Regions from separate parts of the Radiobacillus sp. PE A8.2 genome, predicted to be linked through region 2. Evidence: a T-box and tRNA genes for the amino acid it is inferred to sense, from the RefSeq annotation. Region 2 holds a T-box; the other regions hold tRNA genes.
The links. A T-box is a leader RNA that pairs with one kind of tRNA and senses whether it is charged. The one in region 2 lies ahead of glyQ (glycine--tRNA ligase subunit alpha), so its partner is inferred to be a tRNA-Gly.

Region 1 (4,409 bases), on a different contig from region 2:
ATCAGAACTGTAAAAAAATATTTATTATTTACAAATATTGGCGTGAACAATATAAAAAAGATTTCTGTAATACTTCCAACATAGTAACTATCACTATTACCCCAATATAAAATAATATCATTCACAAAAATAATTGCAGTGTACGTTATAAAATAAATGTATTTTATTAGTCCTGGGTTGTCCTTATTAAAAAAATAAATAGCAATTGGTAGTAAACCTAAAAGAATTATGTATATTCCATAAGTAACACCCTGGGATACTACTTCATCTGCCCCATAAACTAAAAATTGTCCCAGAAATAATTCATATATTTCATAGCCTATTGAGATTGTATAGAATAGTATAAGGAAAAGTCTTGCTGCATATTTCTCTTCATTCAAGAGTGCGACACTATTAATATTTTTTTTTTGCATGATTGGTAACCTCACTATAAATGACATTCTAACTCTAATGTTTTATCAAAGTTTTAGATTATGAGATTCCTCTATTTATATCTTAGAGAAACATGAGTAATAACCAAAGGGACTTTTGACCTATATTAGAGTTTTATTTAGATTTTTTTGATTCATTGACAAGAATCGTGTAGATTCGACACTCTTATTATACAACAAACTGTCAAAGAAGAAAGTAAAAGAAAGTAAATTGTTAGTAATCTTCTCATATTCATTCTAGTTATCAAGTAATAGAAAAATTTATAAATAGTTTATCACATAGTTATTAGAAAAGTATAAATGGTTAATATAAGAACAATTAAATTTAAGAATTTATAATTTACTAATCTTAATTTCACAATGATGCTAGTATAGTTTTATAAAAGATATAATATATTGTTTAGTTTACATAATGAAAGAGTTCATTCAAATTTACTTATTTTCACTTTCATCAACATCATCCAAATCCAACCAAGACAACATTTCATGTACAACAGTATTTATTTTATCATTTACCATCTCATCACCATATTTTCTTTTAGCACGTTCGATGTTCACGAGGACTTTGTCACTAAACTGAATAACAGGTTCGTCAGTTTCAATATTATTAAAAAGATCAATTATTTCATCTAATGATTTATCAAATCTTTTTCTTTCAATTTCCGTTGCCTTCATATACATCACCCCGAATTAGATTATCCAAAGTCTTATTATTTACGCACTTATCAAAAATACTAAAAGGACCAGACTAATCCCTGGTCCTTTTAGGCTATCCCTGCTCTGTCTTCTTAACTTCTTCAATCAAGTAGTTGACGAAATATTCATCTCGTACCAACCAAGCTTGATGATATCTTTTTAAATATTGTTCAGTTTCTTCAAAACTGCTAAAAGTTTGTTCCATAATTTCTTGATTTTGTTTAATTACCCATTCTTGTTCATTTTTAAAATAAACAAAAAACATGTCATTATCTCGATTTTTATACATGGCTCCAAAAGTAGATTCTTTTACATTAAAACTATTTTGTTTAGCGTCTTCTTTTAAAGGCTCTAATTGAAATGTCGCTGCGACAAAATACTTGTATGCATCCTCAGTCAATTTTGCTCCCGATGCTTTTGCATGTCCGCCACCACCAAAAGTAGCCGCAATTGCAGAAACATCGACATTATCATGAATCGTACGGAATCCCATTCGCCTTCCACCAATATTTAAAATTACAATATAATCTAAGTGTGGAAACTCTTTACCTAACTCGTTTCCAAGTTCTGAATGATACATTTCAGCATAAACGACTCCGGCAAAATGATTATTTAATTGCGTTTGTACTAATTCACGCTTTTTCTTTTTTATATAGCGCTCTATCTTATGTTCTTCCATTTGAAGAATCTTTTGTTCAAATTCATCAAAATCAAAATGATTACTTGTTGTAAGGCGGTGTAGCATTTTTTGTTCAAATTCCTCTATAGATACTAAGAAGAACAATGCATTGAGCCGTTTTGCCTTTAGGTTATCATTTTTCTCCCATTCCCACGTATCATATTGCCTGACAAGCTCTACGAACTCCGAGACAGCAGAAGAAGGCTCCATTAATCCTTTGCCAATGAGGTATTCGTAAAACAATGAAGTTGCTGATGTTAAGTTACCTTTATCGTCTTCCACAACAACACTTGCCCATTCATAATCATTATAAGCAGTCGCAGATTTATGATGATCAATTAACTGCAACTTAGCACTGGACTGATAGAACTCTTCCAGTTTTGTTTCATTTTCTTTGCTTACTGATAAATCTGTAATGAATAAAAACGTATCTTCATTTTCATTTTCTAAAAACCACTTCACCTCTCGGTCAAGGCCCGAAATCGAGTTATATCGGACATTCACCTGTTTATCAAAAGCGAGTTTAGCAATAATTCCACACCCGACACCGTCTAAATCGTTATGCGATAGTAGTTTATACATAATGTTCACCTCTCTATGTAGTATGAGTTTTTCATCTCTAATTTATTGATAAGTAGAGTTTTGCATAAAAAAAAGTACTTCATACCCTTTTAAAAAGAATACTAGTACTTGTTGTATAAAGTGTTTAGAGTTATGTACAATATTGGTGGAGGGAGTAGGGCTCGAACCTACGAACCCGATGGGAGCGGATTTACAGTCCGCCGCGTTTGGCCAACTTCGCTATCCCTCCAAGATTAAATGTAAGTACGACCAATAGACTAAAACTATGGTCGGTTTTTGATGGAGGATGCAGGGCTCGAACCTGCGACCCCCTGCTTGTAAGGCAGGTGCTCTCCCAGCTGAGCTAATCCTCCAAGATAAGGTAAGTTTTTTAGGTAAGTTATTTTCGATTTCGCGAAAAACATTAGTGACCCGTACGGGATTCGAACCCGTGATACCGCCGTGAAAGGGCGGTGTCTTAACCACTTGACCAACGGGCCATATTAGAAAAATTTAAGATTTCGAATAGTAGCTACTCCTGCTACTTCGATCATGGAGTAATGGGCCTGAGTGGACTCGAACCACCGACCTCACGCTTATCAGGCGTGCGCTCTAACCAGCTGAGCTACAGGCCCTAAATGGAGCGGGTGAAGGGAATCGAACCCTCGACATCAGCTTGGAAGGCTGAGGTTTTACCACTAAACTACACCCGCAATTTCAGATATAGTTAGTTAAATTAATGGTGGCTCGGGACGGAATCGAACCGCCGACACACGGATTTTCAGTCCGTTGCTCTACCGACTGAGCTACCGAGCCATAATATTTTTAAAAGAAAAATGGAGGAGGAAGAGGGATTCGAACCCCCGCGGGCTTTGACACCCCTGTCGGTTTTCAAGACCGATCCCTTCAGCCAGACTTGGGTATTCCTCCATATATAAACTTACTCAGTGGACCCTGCAGGACTCGAACCTGCGACCGATCGGTTATGAGCCGATAGCTCTAACCAACTGAGCTAAAGGTCCAAAGATAGCGGCGGAGGGGATCGAACCCACGACCTCACGGGTATGAACCGTACGCTCTAGCCAGCTGAGCTACGCCGCTATAAAAAATGTAAAAGTGGAGCCTAGCGGGATCGAACCGCTGACCTCCTGCGTGCAAAACAGGCGCTCTCCCAGCTGAGCTAAGGCCCCGTTTTTGTAACTAGATTATTGCTTTCGCAAAAAAGTGGTCGGGAAGACAGGATTCGAACCTGCGACCCCTTGGTCCCAAACCAAGTGCTCTACCAAGCTGAGCTACTTCCCGTCAATGGCGCGCCCGAGAGGAGTCGAACCCCTAACCTCTTGATCCGTAGTCAAACGCTCTATCCAATTGAGCTACGGGCGCTTCAGATGTTTGCTTATGCAAAAATCATTGGTGCCGAGGGCCGGACTTGAACCGGCACGATAGTCACCTACCGCAGGATTTTAAGTCCTGTGTGTCTGCCAATTCCACCACCCCGGCATGGCAAGTTATTCTGGAGCGGAAGACGGGATTCGAACCCGCGACCCCCACCTTGGCAAGGTGGTGTTCTACCACTGAACTACTTCCGCAAAAACTTTGGTGCGGGTGGAGGGACTTGAACCCCCACGTCATAAGACACTAGATCCTAAGTCTAGCGCGTCTGCCAATTCCGCCACACCCGCATAAATGAAATTTTTTTTACTTTCGCACTTAATGAAGTTTATTTTGCTTTCGCAAAAAAACTTGATGAGCCATGAAGGATTTGAACCTTCGACCCTCTGATTAAAAGTCAGATGCTCTACCGACTGAGCTAATGGCTCCCTTAAATTCATCAAGATTACAACTGGTGCCGGCCAGAGGACTTGAACCCCCAACCTACTGATTACAAGTCAGTTGCTCTACCAATTGAGCTAGACCGGCAAATGACGGTCCGGACGGGACTCGAACCCGCGACCTCCTGCGTGACAGGCAGGCATTCTAACCAACTGAACTACCGGACCAGAGATTTTTTGTGAAACAAAAATATCTTTCATTTCGCAAAG
Region 2 (4,409 bases):
AATTTTCCAATTGCTGCAGCCCTTGTTGCATTATTTTTCACTTGCTCGTTAACACCTATTAGGTTAGCTATTTGTTCAGTAAGGATTGTAACCCGGCCAACTTTATCAGCAATCGTACCGAGATCTTCTTGGTAGACCATTCTTTTTAACTTCTCTAAATTTCTCTCGATCGATTGTCTTTGGTCTTCTTCAAAGAAGAAGCGCGCATCTGATAGTCTAGCATTTAGTACTTTTTCATTCCCTCTTGCTACTATATCTAAATATTGATCATCACCGTTTCTAACTGCAACAAAATGCGGTAATAGTTCACCTGTATTGGACCGCACAGGAAAATAGCGTTGATGCTCTTTCATTGAGGTAATTAAAGCCTCTTCCGGAACAGATAGAAATTCCTCACTAAAAGAACCATAAAAAACAGTCGGATATTCTACTAAGTGAGTAACCTCGTTTAGCAACTCATCATCTACTACAATATTCCAATTCTGCTTAGTCTCGAGTTCTTTGATTCCTTGTAAAATCTTTTGTTTTCTTTCCTCTGGATTTACGAGTACAAATTGTTGTTTCATCTTTTCTTCATATTCATTTGGGGTCAATATTTGGATTTCTTCCCCTAAGAAACGATGACCATTTGTCGTGTTTGATGCTTTTACCGTTGCAATTTCCAATGGGATCGTTTGATCACCATATAAAGCTAAAATCCAACGCACCGGACGAATAAAACGAAGACTAGAATTACTCCAACGCATATTCTTAGGAAAATTAAGTCCTAAAACAACATCTTTAAAGCTAGGAAGTAACGCAGCTGTTTGCTGTCCTTTAACGAACTTTTTGACAAATATGTACTCCGTTCCTTTTACTTCTTTTATATAAATGTCATCCACTTCTACTCCTTGCCCTTTTGAAAAGCCTATAGCCGCTTTCGTCCAATTCCCATTTTCATCAACAGCAATTTTTTTCGCAGGTCCTTTCGCTTCTTCTTCCACATCAGGCTGTTTATCTTCAATTTGCTTGATTTTAACTGCAAATCGCCGTGGTGTAATATAAGTAGAAAGCTGGTCATAAGGTAACCCTAGTTGTGTTAACCAGTCTTTTGTTTTTTGCTCTAATTGTTTTTGTGTATCGTTTAAAAATCGTGCTGGCATTTCCTCTAAGCCAACCTCGATCAATACATCAGACTTAGACATTTTGATTTGCCTCCTTCAACATTGGGAATCCTAATCGCTCTCGCTCATCAACATATAGCTTAGCAATTGCTCTTGCTAGATTACGTACTCGCGAGATATACCCTGTCCGTTCCGTAACAGATATCACACCTTTTGCATCTAGCAAGTTAAACGTGTGAGAACATTTTAAAACGTAATCATAGGCTGGGAATACGAGTCCTTTCTCCATTATTTGTTTTGCCTCTTTTTCATATGTAGAAAATAACGTAAACAGCATATCTGTGTCCGATTCTTCAAACGTATATTTTGAATGTTCATATTCTGGTTGGTAAAAAATATCTCCAACGGTGACACCTGTTGTCCACTCGAGATCAAAGACATTTTCCTTATCTTGAATATAAGATGCTAGTCGTTCAATACCATAGGTGATTTCAACGGCTACCGGTTTTGCTTCTAGTCCACCAATTTGTTGAAAGTACGTAAATTGCGTTATTTCCATACCATCTAACCAAACTTCCCATCCTAATCCTGCTGCACCTAAGGTAGGGTTTTCCCAGTTATCTTCAACAAAACGTATATCGTGTTGCAATGGATCAATACCGAGTGCCTTAATCGACTCCAAATACAATTCTTGAATATTATCAGGAGAAGGCTTCATGATTACTTGGAATTGATGGTGTTGATACAATCTGTTTGGGTTTTCCCCGTATCTACCATCTGCTGGCCGTCTGGAAGGCTCTACATAGGCAACATTCCACGGTTCTGGCCCTAGGCTCCTAAGTAATGTCATTGGCGACATTGTACCCGCACCTTTTTCAACATCATATGCTTGCATCAAAATACAATTCTGATCAGACCAATGCTTCTGTAACGTTAAAATCATTTCTTGAATATTCATGTCTTTTTACCTCCTGTATGAAATAAGAAAAGCGCAGTGCGCCCGTTTAGAAACTTAGTGACTGGAGCGAATATACTGAGATAAAGAAATCATCCCTATCCATCGGGGTATGTCGACGTTTGACGACAAGTCCGCTTTTAGTCGACCTTCGATAAAACGTTAATCGATGATGACTTATCGTAGGACAATTCGTGAATTCGCTCGGAGCTAGATACTCCTGGATTTAGATACTTCCTTAACTTGCAAAGAAAAATCCCATCCCTATGTCTCCATTAGAAACATAGGGACGGGATTTTTCCGCGGTTCCACCCTACTTGCTATTCATTTCGAACGAATAGCCACTTTTATCATTTTAAATGCTCAAGAGTGCCTTCCTTACGTTTTCCATATCCAGCTTTCACCATCCTGGACTCGCTTAATGGAAAGTTCCGTACATACTATTCTCCATCGTAGCAATATCTCAATTTTGATTTAAATCATACTTAACTTTACGACGTTTGTCAACTGAGTCCATTTCATGATTTCTTTACATAGCTATGAAATGGACTTAACAATCATCGACTATTTTAATAGATCTAGCTGCTTCAAAAACTTTTTTGATTTTAGGAAATAACCACCGTATTGCTCATAGTACGCCTCCATGATTTGTTGCAATTTTTGCTTGTTTTCTTGCTTAATATTTATGTCACCAATTCTTGCTACGTCTATCGTCGAAAATAGCCGCATTAATTGTACAAGTTTATCTGTCATATGGTAAGCATTGGGGTCAATATGCATGCAACGCGTACAAAGGATTCCCCCTTGGTTTACCGAAAATGAATTAGGTGTCTCCTTATTCCCACAATTGACACACTCGTGTAACACCGGGGCAAAACCCGCTTTGCGGTACATTTTTAATTCATATATGATTGCTAGTACTTCTGCATCTTTTCCCTCTGTCATCCACGTATAGGTTTGCAGTAATTGCTGATACAAAAATGGATCCGGTTTCTTCTCATCTAGTAATTTATCAGTAAGCTCAGCTAAGTATGTCGCATAAGCTGTTTGGACAATATCTTCCCGAATTGTTCTTAGAGAAGTAAGCACCTCTCCTTGTTGCAATGTTCCCATACCAGATCCAGACTGAATAAGAAAAGAACCATGAATAAATGGCTGCGTAATAGCAGCCATTCTACTTTTCGGTTTTTTAGCTCCTCTTGCCATTAAACCAATTTTGCCTCTTTCTTTCGTGAAAATCCTGACAATCTTGTGTGTTTCCCCATAAGCTTGTGTGCGTAAAATAATTCCCTCTACTTTTTCGAACAATGCCTTCACCGTTCCCTTTACCTCGTAAGCTTATTACATCTGTGTATCTAATTCTGTCATATCTTTGTTTAAAAAGTCAGAACAAGTACCATCTTGATCATGCATCGTTTCCATTTCTTTCATCAATAAATAGGCTTCAATGTTTCCTGTTTGACTAAAGATTTTCCATGGTAAGTCTGCCACAAGAAACCCCACCTTTCTGTATTTTAAGAGATGTTTCAAAAGTCCGGGAAACTAATGAACTTTCTATTAATAGGATGTCTCTTTTAGTTAGAAGCATGTGTTAAAATATTTACCATGTATGTTAATACTCATCACTTCTGAATCCGTATTCATGCAGTTGATGCGGACGGTTACGCCAGTCCTTCTGCACTTTTACCCACAACTCCAGGTAAATTTTTGTACCCAATAACGATTCAATATCCTTTCTTGCTCGCTTACCTATTTCCTTTAACATAGATCCTTGTTTTCCTATGATGATTCCTTTTTGCGATGATCTTTCCGTTATCACAGAAGCTTGCAATAATAGCTTATCGTCTTCACGTTCTTCGATATTTTCAATCACTACAGCAATGGAATGAGGCACTTCTTCACGAGTCAACTGTAATACTTTTTCCCTTATAAGTTCACCCATAATAAATCGTTCCGGATGATCGGTAACCTGATCTTCTGGATAATATTGCGGTCCTTCTGGGAGATGCTGTTTAATTACAGTCAGTAGATGATCTACATTGTTACCTTCTAGAGCAGATATTGGAACAATCTCTTCGAAATCATACTTGTCCTTATACTCCGTAATTAGTTCTAGTAGCTTTTCTGGATGTACTTGGTCTATTTTATTTATTATTAAAAATACAGGACCACGAACTTTTTGAAGACGATCGATGATGAACTGGTCACCTCGACCAAAGCCTTCTGCTGCATTAATCATAAACATAACCACGTCTACCTCATTCAGCGTATTTTCTGCTACCTTTACCATAAAATCGCCAAGTTTGTGCTTCGGTTTATGAATTCCTGGTGTATCAATAAATACAAATTGC
Region 3 (4,409 bases), on a different contig from region 2:
ATGCATATTGATTGCCCTCTTTTTGTATAGTTTCTAACTCCGTTAACGGCTGAATCTTAACAGGGACGTGTTCATTATCAATTGTTTTATCGTAAAGGTTTTGATAAATATTTTCTAGTGTTGCTCCTTCAATTCCTTTTCGAAGTTGTTTCAAATGACCTAATGCCTCCATCCGCTGCGTGAATGGCAACTGATGAAAATAATCTACATAGTCAGGCGTGAATACCTCCTGAGCAAGCTTTGATTCATCTAATTGAAAGATACCAGGAGACCGTGTGAACCAGCTTAGCTGAAATTCATGCGTGTCCATTTCCTGCAAAAGATCATAAAAAATTTCCGCAGCACTTTGCCCAGAACCGATCACCGTAATCGATTTCCCTTTGACAGTACTTGATTTGTGATATAAGTAATCACTTGAATGATGTACATCTTCTTTCGGTAAACCGTCTGCTCCCTTTAACAATAATGGTTTACTTCCTGTTCCCATCACAATATTCTTGGCATAATAAGTCTTTCTTTGCGATTGATCCCAGTGATTAACCAGGACTTCATAGTAGCCATCTCGATCGATCACATCGATCACTTCTGACTTGAACACACAATGCGGTAGCTGCTTCACTACCCACCTGGCGTAGTCATTATATTCTCTACGCGGGATATCAAACCTTCGATAAAAATAAAATTTATACAAGCGATTCTTTATATGTAAATAATTTAGGAAAGAATAGTTACTTTTGGGATTAGCAAAAGTAACTAGGTCTGCAAGAAAAGGTACTTGAAGGTCCGCGTGCTCAAGCAACATACCAGGATGCCAATCAAAAGCATCGGACTCATCAAAAAAATAACTGGATAGCTCCGTCCGCTCATCGATCAAAGCAGCTAAGCCTAGATTGAATGGCCCCACCCCAATACCGATAACATCGACTATATGATTTTCCATCATCCTCACTCCTCTATGTAACAGCTTACCCATACCATATTCCCTATTAGCAAAAAAACATTCCTTACATTGGGGACATACATTCTAAAAAAACAAAAAACCAATGTTCTCTTGAGATTATCTTTACACTTAAGACAAATCGTAAAAATAGTGCCAGCACTACTCATGAACATATTAAGACTTGTCACATGAGCAGGGTTTGGCACTTATTCTCTGTTGTGCTACCACTTTTCCATTCGGGCCATTATACGTACAAGAACAGCTTCTTTTGGCAAATGCAAGTGCATCTGTTCTGCCAATTCCGCTACTTGCACCGGTGATGTAAGCCACTTTTACTCTTATTTCTTCCCCTACAATAACTCCTTTCCTAATTGTATGTCTGAAAGGGTGTAGAGACCAAAAAAGTGGGTGGCCTCACATATATTCCACGTGCGTTCGAACTTTCACAAAAAGTTTTTAATGCTATAAGGAAACAAATGCAAATCCTACCACTAATTCAAGATACTTGATCAGTTTCTTGCTTGCTCTCTTCATATCTTTTATGTTGCCGGTAACTATATGTCGCTTTGCTAACCAGTTCATCATCTTCTAAACCAGCACCAATAGCACCACCTAATGTAGCAAAAGAAGTCACTAGCCAAGTGAGATGAATGTAATTTTCTAACGTAACTTTTTCCTTTAGGACAGATTGACTACTGAAAAGCTGCTCTGGGATCAAGAGTCTTACCGATAAGAAAAATAAAACAAATAAAATGATATAATAAAATACCACAGCCACACTTAAGGTTATGATCGTTGTCGCATTATACATCCTTCGTATTTTCCTCTTATTCCAAAAGCTAGGTTTTTCCCACAAATTATGAACTAGAATGATCCATAGCACCATACTACCTATGGCTGTAAACATAAGGATAATATAACGGGCAGGTTCATATACAACACTCAAATTCCATAAAGAGGGGAAAATAAGTCCATATGCCCCAGTAGCAAATGCAATCGCAATTACTTTTTTAAAAGAAGAGAATATCTTCAAAGGGCGATTGGCGTGCACCATTCCCATAAGAATTCTCAATTTACCATTCAATCTAGGCATCACATAATATTGAAAAATAGTGTCCTCACTTTTCTCTGTCATCTTTCTTCTTATCGGTGATAACAAGCGAGATATTTTATGTTTACTTTGCGAAAATACTCCATCCTCTTTTTCCTCCATACTATTGGATTTTCCATTGTATAAGTCTTTCATCATCTGAATAATCGTGTCCTTCAACCTCTTTCGCATTGGCTTAAACCCAAATGCAGGAAGAGAAATTTGCGACACTTTTTTATTTAAATTAGAACTTGCTAATACAACATCTTTCTTAGAGAAAATCGGAAGATCCGTCACACTAATTACATAGTCAAAGTTACTTGCTTGAATTTCCCTCTCTGCTTTTTCGGTTATTTCATCAGCTGTTTCTGCCGCTCCTGTTATTGGATCAGCCTTTATTTCAATGTTCCAATCAACGGTATCATCTATATAGTCTTTAAAAGCATTAGGAAGTATTTCTGCTAATCTCCTAACCATTTTTTCAGGAAATTCAGGAGCTGGAAGTATCCCTACTTTCATTTCTCTCATTTCGCCCATCCTTTACTTAATGATTGTAAATTAATCATACCCCGGATTTGCGAACTAGAAACATGGGGTCAGTTTTGTTGTTCCATCATTTGTTTAATCGAGAAAAGACGTCACAGATAACCGTTTTCACCATGAATCGCACGATTATAGACTATTTGTTAAACACAAAATCAACGTTATTTCCTAAAAAAGCACACAAAAAAACGTCTCCCACAATGTAGGAAACGCTTGTTATTACAGTATATTCACGGTTAATTGATTTACTGATTTCATGAAAAAATAAGTACCGGTGGTCGGGGTCGAACCGACACTCCGTGAGGAACACGATTTTGAGTCGTGCGCGTCTGCCAATTCCGCCACACCGGCAATTTTGGAGGCGGTAACCGGATTTGAACCGGTGATAAAGGTTTTGCAGACCTCTGCCTTACCACTTGGCTATACCGCCGTTATATAAAAATGGAGCGGAAGACGGGATTCGAACCCGCGACCCCCACCTTGGCAAGGTGATGTTCTACCACTGAACTACTTCCGCTTATAAATGGCTGGGCTACTAGGATTCGAACCTAGGAATGACGGCACCAAAAGCCGTTGCCTTACCGCTTGGCGATAGCCCAACATATTATGGGGCGACCGGTGGGGCTCGAACCCACGCATGCCGGAACCACAATCCGGTGTGTTAACCACTTCACCACGACCGCCATAATTGAAAAAAAGCAGGGGTAGTAGGACTCGAACCCACACCGGAGGTTTTGGAGACCTCTGTTCTACCTTTAAACTATACCCCTATGTTATTAATATATGCTAATTTTAAAATAAATTGAATGGTGGAGGGAGTAGGACTCGAACCTACGAACCCGATGGGAGCGGATTTACAGTCCGCCGCGTTTGGCCAACTTCGCTATCCCTCCAAATATTCAAAAGTGGTGGCTCGGGACGGAATCGAACCGCCGACACACGGATTTTCAGTCCGTTGCTCTACCGACTGAGCTACCGAGCCAATAAGGTTATGATATAAGATTCTATTCATAATGTAAAGTGGCGGTCCGGACGGGACTCGAACCCGCGACCTCCTGCGTGACAGGCAGGCATTCTAACCAACTGAACTACCGGACCAGAGATTTTTCGCAAAGCGAAAATATCTATCATTAATATTCTCTGAACAAATGGATCTTCATTATTAATCTTAGATATTCCCCAAAGGCTTTTAAGCGTCACTTTTCTTGCTTTAAAACTAAGGAAATTCATTTTGTAACACAGATGATTATTCAACGAAGTTAGAAAAAATTTGGTTGCGGGGGCAGGATTTGAACCTACGACCTTCGGGTTATGAGCCCGACGAGCTACCAGACTGCTCCACCCCGCGATAATGTAAGAATAAGATTCTTACCATATTAACTTAAAAAAGTAATGGTGGAGGATGCAGGGCTCGAACCTGCGACCCCCTGCTTGTAAGGCAGGTGCTCTCCCAGCTGAGCTAATCCTCCATACATGGGATAATTTATTATCTTTAAGTTAGTGTAACTTATTTTCGTTTCTGCGAAAAAAGTTATATGACCCGTACGGGATTCGAACCCGTGATACCGCCGTGAAAGGGCGGTGTCTTAACCACTTGACCAACGGGCCTATACAATGATGTATGTATAAGTGGCGGAGAGCGAGGGATTTGAACCCTCGAAACCGCGTTAGCAGTTTACACGATTTCCAATCGTGCTCCTTCGACCACTCGGACAGCTCTCCATATGGCTCCACAGGTAGGACTCGAACCTACGACCGATCGGTTAACAGCCGATTGCTCTACCACTGAGCTACTGTGGAATGGAATTTATAGCCTGGCGGCGTCCTACTCTTGCA

Region 1: it encodes a tRNA-Gly, which carries the amino acid that the T-box ahead of glyQ (glycine--tRNA ligase subunit alpha) is inferred to sense. The anticodon was not compared.
Region 3: it encodes a tRNA-Gly, which carries the amino acid that the T-box ahead of glyQ (glycine--tRNA ligase subunit alpha) is inferred to sense. The anticodon was not compared.

The regions. Positions count from the first base shown of each region.
Region 1 is NZ_JBJGXI010000074.1:12,006-16,414, forward strand. Features, by position in the region: gene ACI6MV_RS23715 (HD-GYP domain-containing protein) at 1-413, opposite strand, end outside; gene ACI6MV_RS23720 (atypical membrane-integrating protein (Mistic protein)) at 864-1,106, opposite strand; gene ACI6MV_RS23725 (DHH family phosphoesterase) at 1,201-2,388, opposite strand; tRNA gene ACI6MV_RS23730 (tRNA-Tyr) at 2,532-2,617, opposite strand; tRNA gene ACI6MV_RS23735 (tRNA-Val) at 2,669-2,741, opposite strand; tRNA gene ACI6MV_RS23740 (tRNA-Glu) at 2,796-2,867, opposite strand; tRNA gene ACI6MV_RS23745 (tRNA-Ile) at 2,929-3,002, opposite strand; tRNA gene ACI6MV_RS23750 (tRNA-Gly) at 3,007-3,080, opposite strand; tRNA gene ACI6MV_RS23755 (tRNA-Phe) at 3,108-3,183, opposite strand; tRNA gene ACI6MV_RS23760 (tRNA-Ser) at 3,205-3,297, opposite strand; tRNA gene ACI6MV_RS23765 (tRNA-Ile) at 3,316-3,389, opposite strand; tRNA gene ACI6MV_RS23770 (tRNA-Met) at 3,395-3,468, opposite strand; tRNA gene ACI6MV_RS23775 (tRNA-Ala) at 3,485-3,557, opposite strand; tRNA gene ACI6MV_RS23780 (tRNA-Pro) at 3,593-3,669, opposite strand; tRNA gene ACI6MV_RS23785 (tRNA-Arg) at 3,674-3,750, opposite strand; tRNA gene ACI6MV_RS23790 (tRNA-Leu) at 3,779-3,867, opposite strand; tRNA gene ACI6MV_RS23795 (tRNA-Gly) at 3,882-3,956, opposite strand; tRNA gene ACI6MV_RS23800 (tRNA-Leu) at 3,965-4,049, opposite strand; tRNA gene ACI6MV_RS23805 (tRNA-Lys) at 4,115-4,187, opposite strand; tRNA gene ACI6MV_RS23810 (tRNA-Thr) at 4,212-4,287, opposite strand; tRNA gene ACI6MV_RS23815 (tRNA-Asp) at 4,294-4,367, opposite strand.
Region 2 is NZ_JBJGXI010000003.1:149,877-154,285, forward strand. Features, by position in the region: gene glyS (glycine--tRNA ligase subunit beta) at 1-1,184, opposite strand, end outside; gene glyQ (glycine--tRNA ligase subunit alpha) at 1,177-2,061, opposite strand; T-box leader at 2,341-2,521, opposite strand; gene recO (DNA repair protein RecO) at 2,623-3,375, opposite strand; gene ACI6MV_RS03040 (YqzL family protein) at 3,400-3,549, opposite strand; gene era (GTPase Era) at 3,671-4,409, opposite strand, start outside.
Region 3 is NZ_JBJGXI010000089.1:718-5,126, forward strand. Features, by position in the region: gene ACI6MV_RS24570 (lysine N(6)-hydroxylase/L-ornithine N(5)-oxygenase family protein) at 1-940, opposite strand, end outside; gene ACI6MV_RS24575 (hypothetical protein) at 1,437-2,558, opposite strand; tRNA gene ACI6MV_RS24580 (tRNA-Leu) at 2,843-2,924, opposite strand; tRNA gene ACI6MV_RS24585 (tRNA-Cys) at 2,930-3,003, opposite strand; tRNA gene ACI6MV_RS24590 (tRNA-Gly) at 3,016-3,090, opposite strand; tRNA gene ACI6MV_RS24595 (tRNA-Gln) at 3,098-3,172, opposite strand; tRNA gene ACI6MV_RS24600 (tRNA-His) at 3,181-3,256, opposite strand; tRNA gene ACI6MV_RS24605 (tRNA-Trp) at 3,273-3,343, opposite strand; tRNA gene ACI6MV_RS24610 (tRNA-Tyr) at 3,381-3,466, opposite strand; tRNA gene ACI6MV_RS24615 (tRNA-Phe) at 3,480-3,555, opposite strand; tRNA gene ACI6MV_RS24620 (tRNA-Asp) at 3,595-3,671, opposite strand; tRNA gene ACI6MV_RS24625 (tRNA-Met) at 3,845-3,921, opposite strand; tRNA gene ACI6MV_RS24630 (tRNA-Val) at 3,967-4,042, opposite strand; tRNA gene ACI6MV_RS24635 (tRNA-Glu) at 4,110-4,181, opposite strand; tRNA gene ACI6MV_RS24640 (tRNA-Ser) at 4,204-4,295, opposite strand; tRNA gene ACI6MV_RS24645 (tRNA-Asn) at 4,299-4,373, opposite strand; rRNA gene rrf (5S ribosomal RNA) at 4,386-4,409, opposite strand, start outside.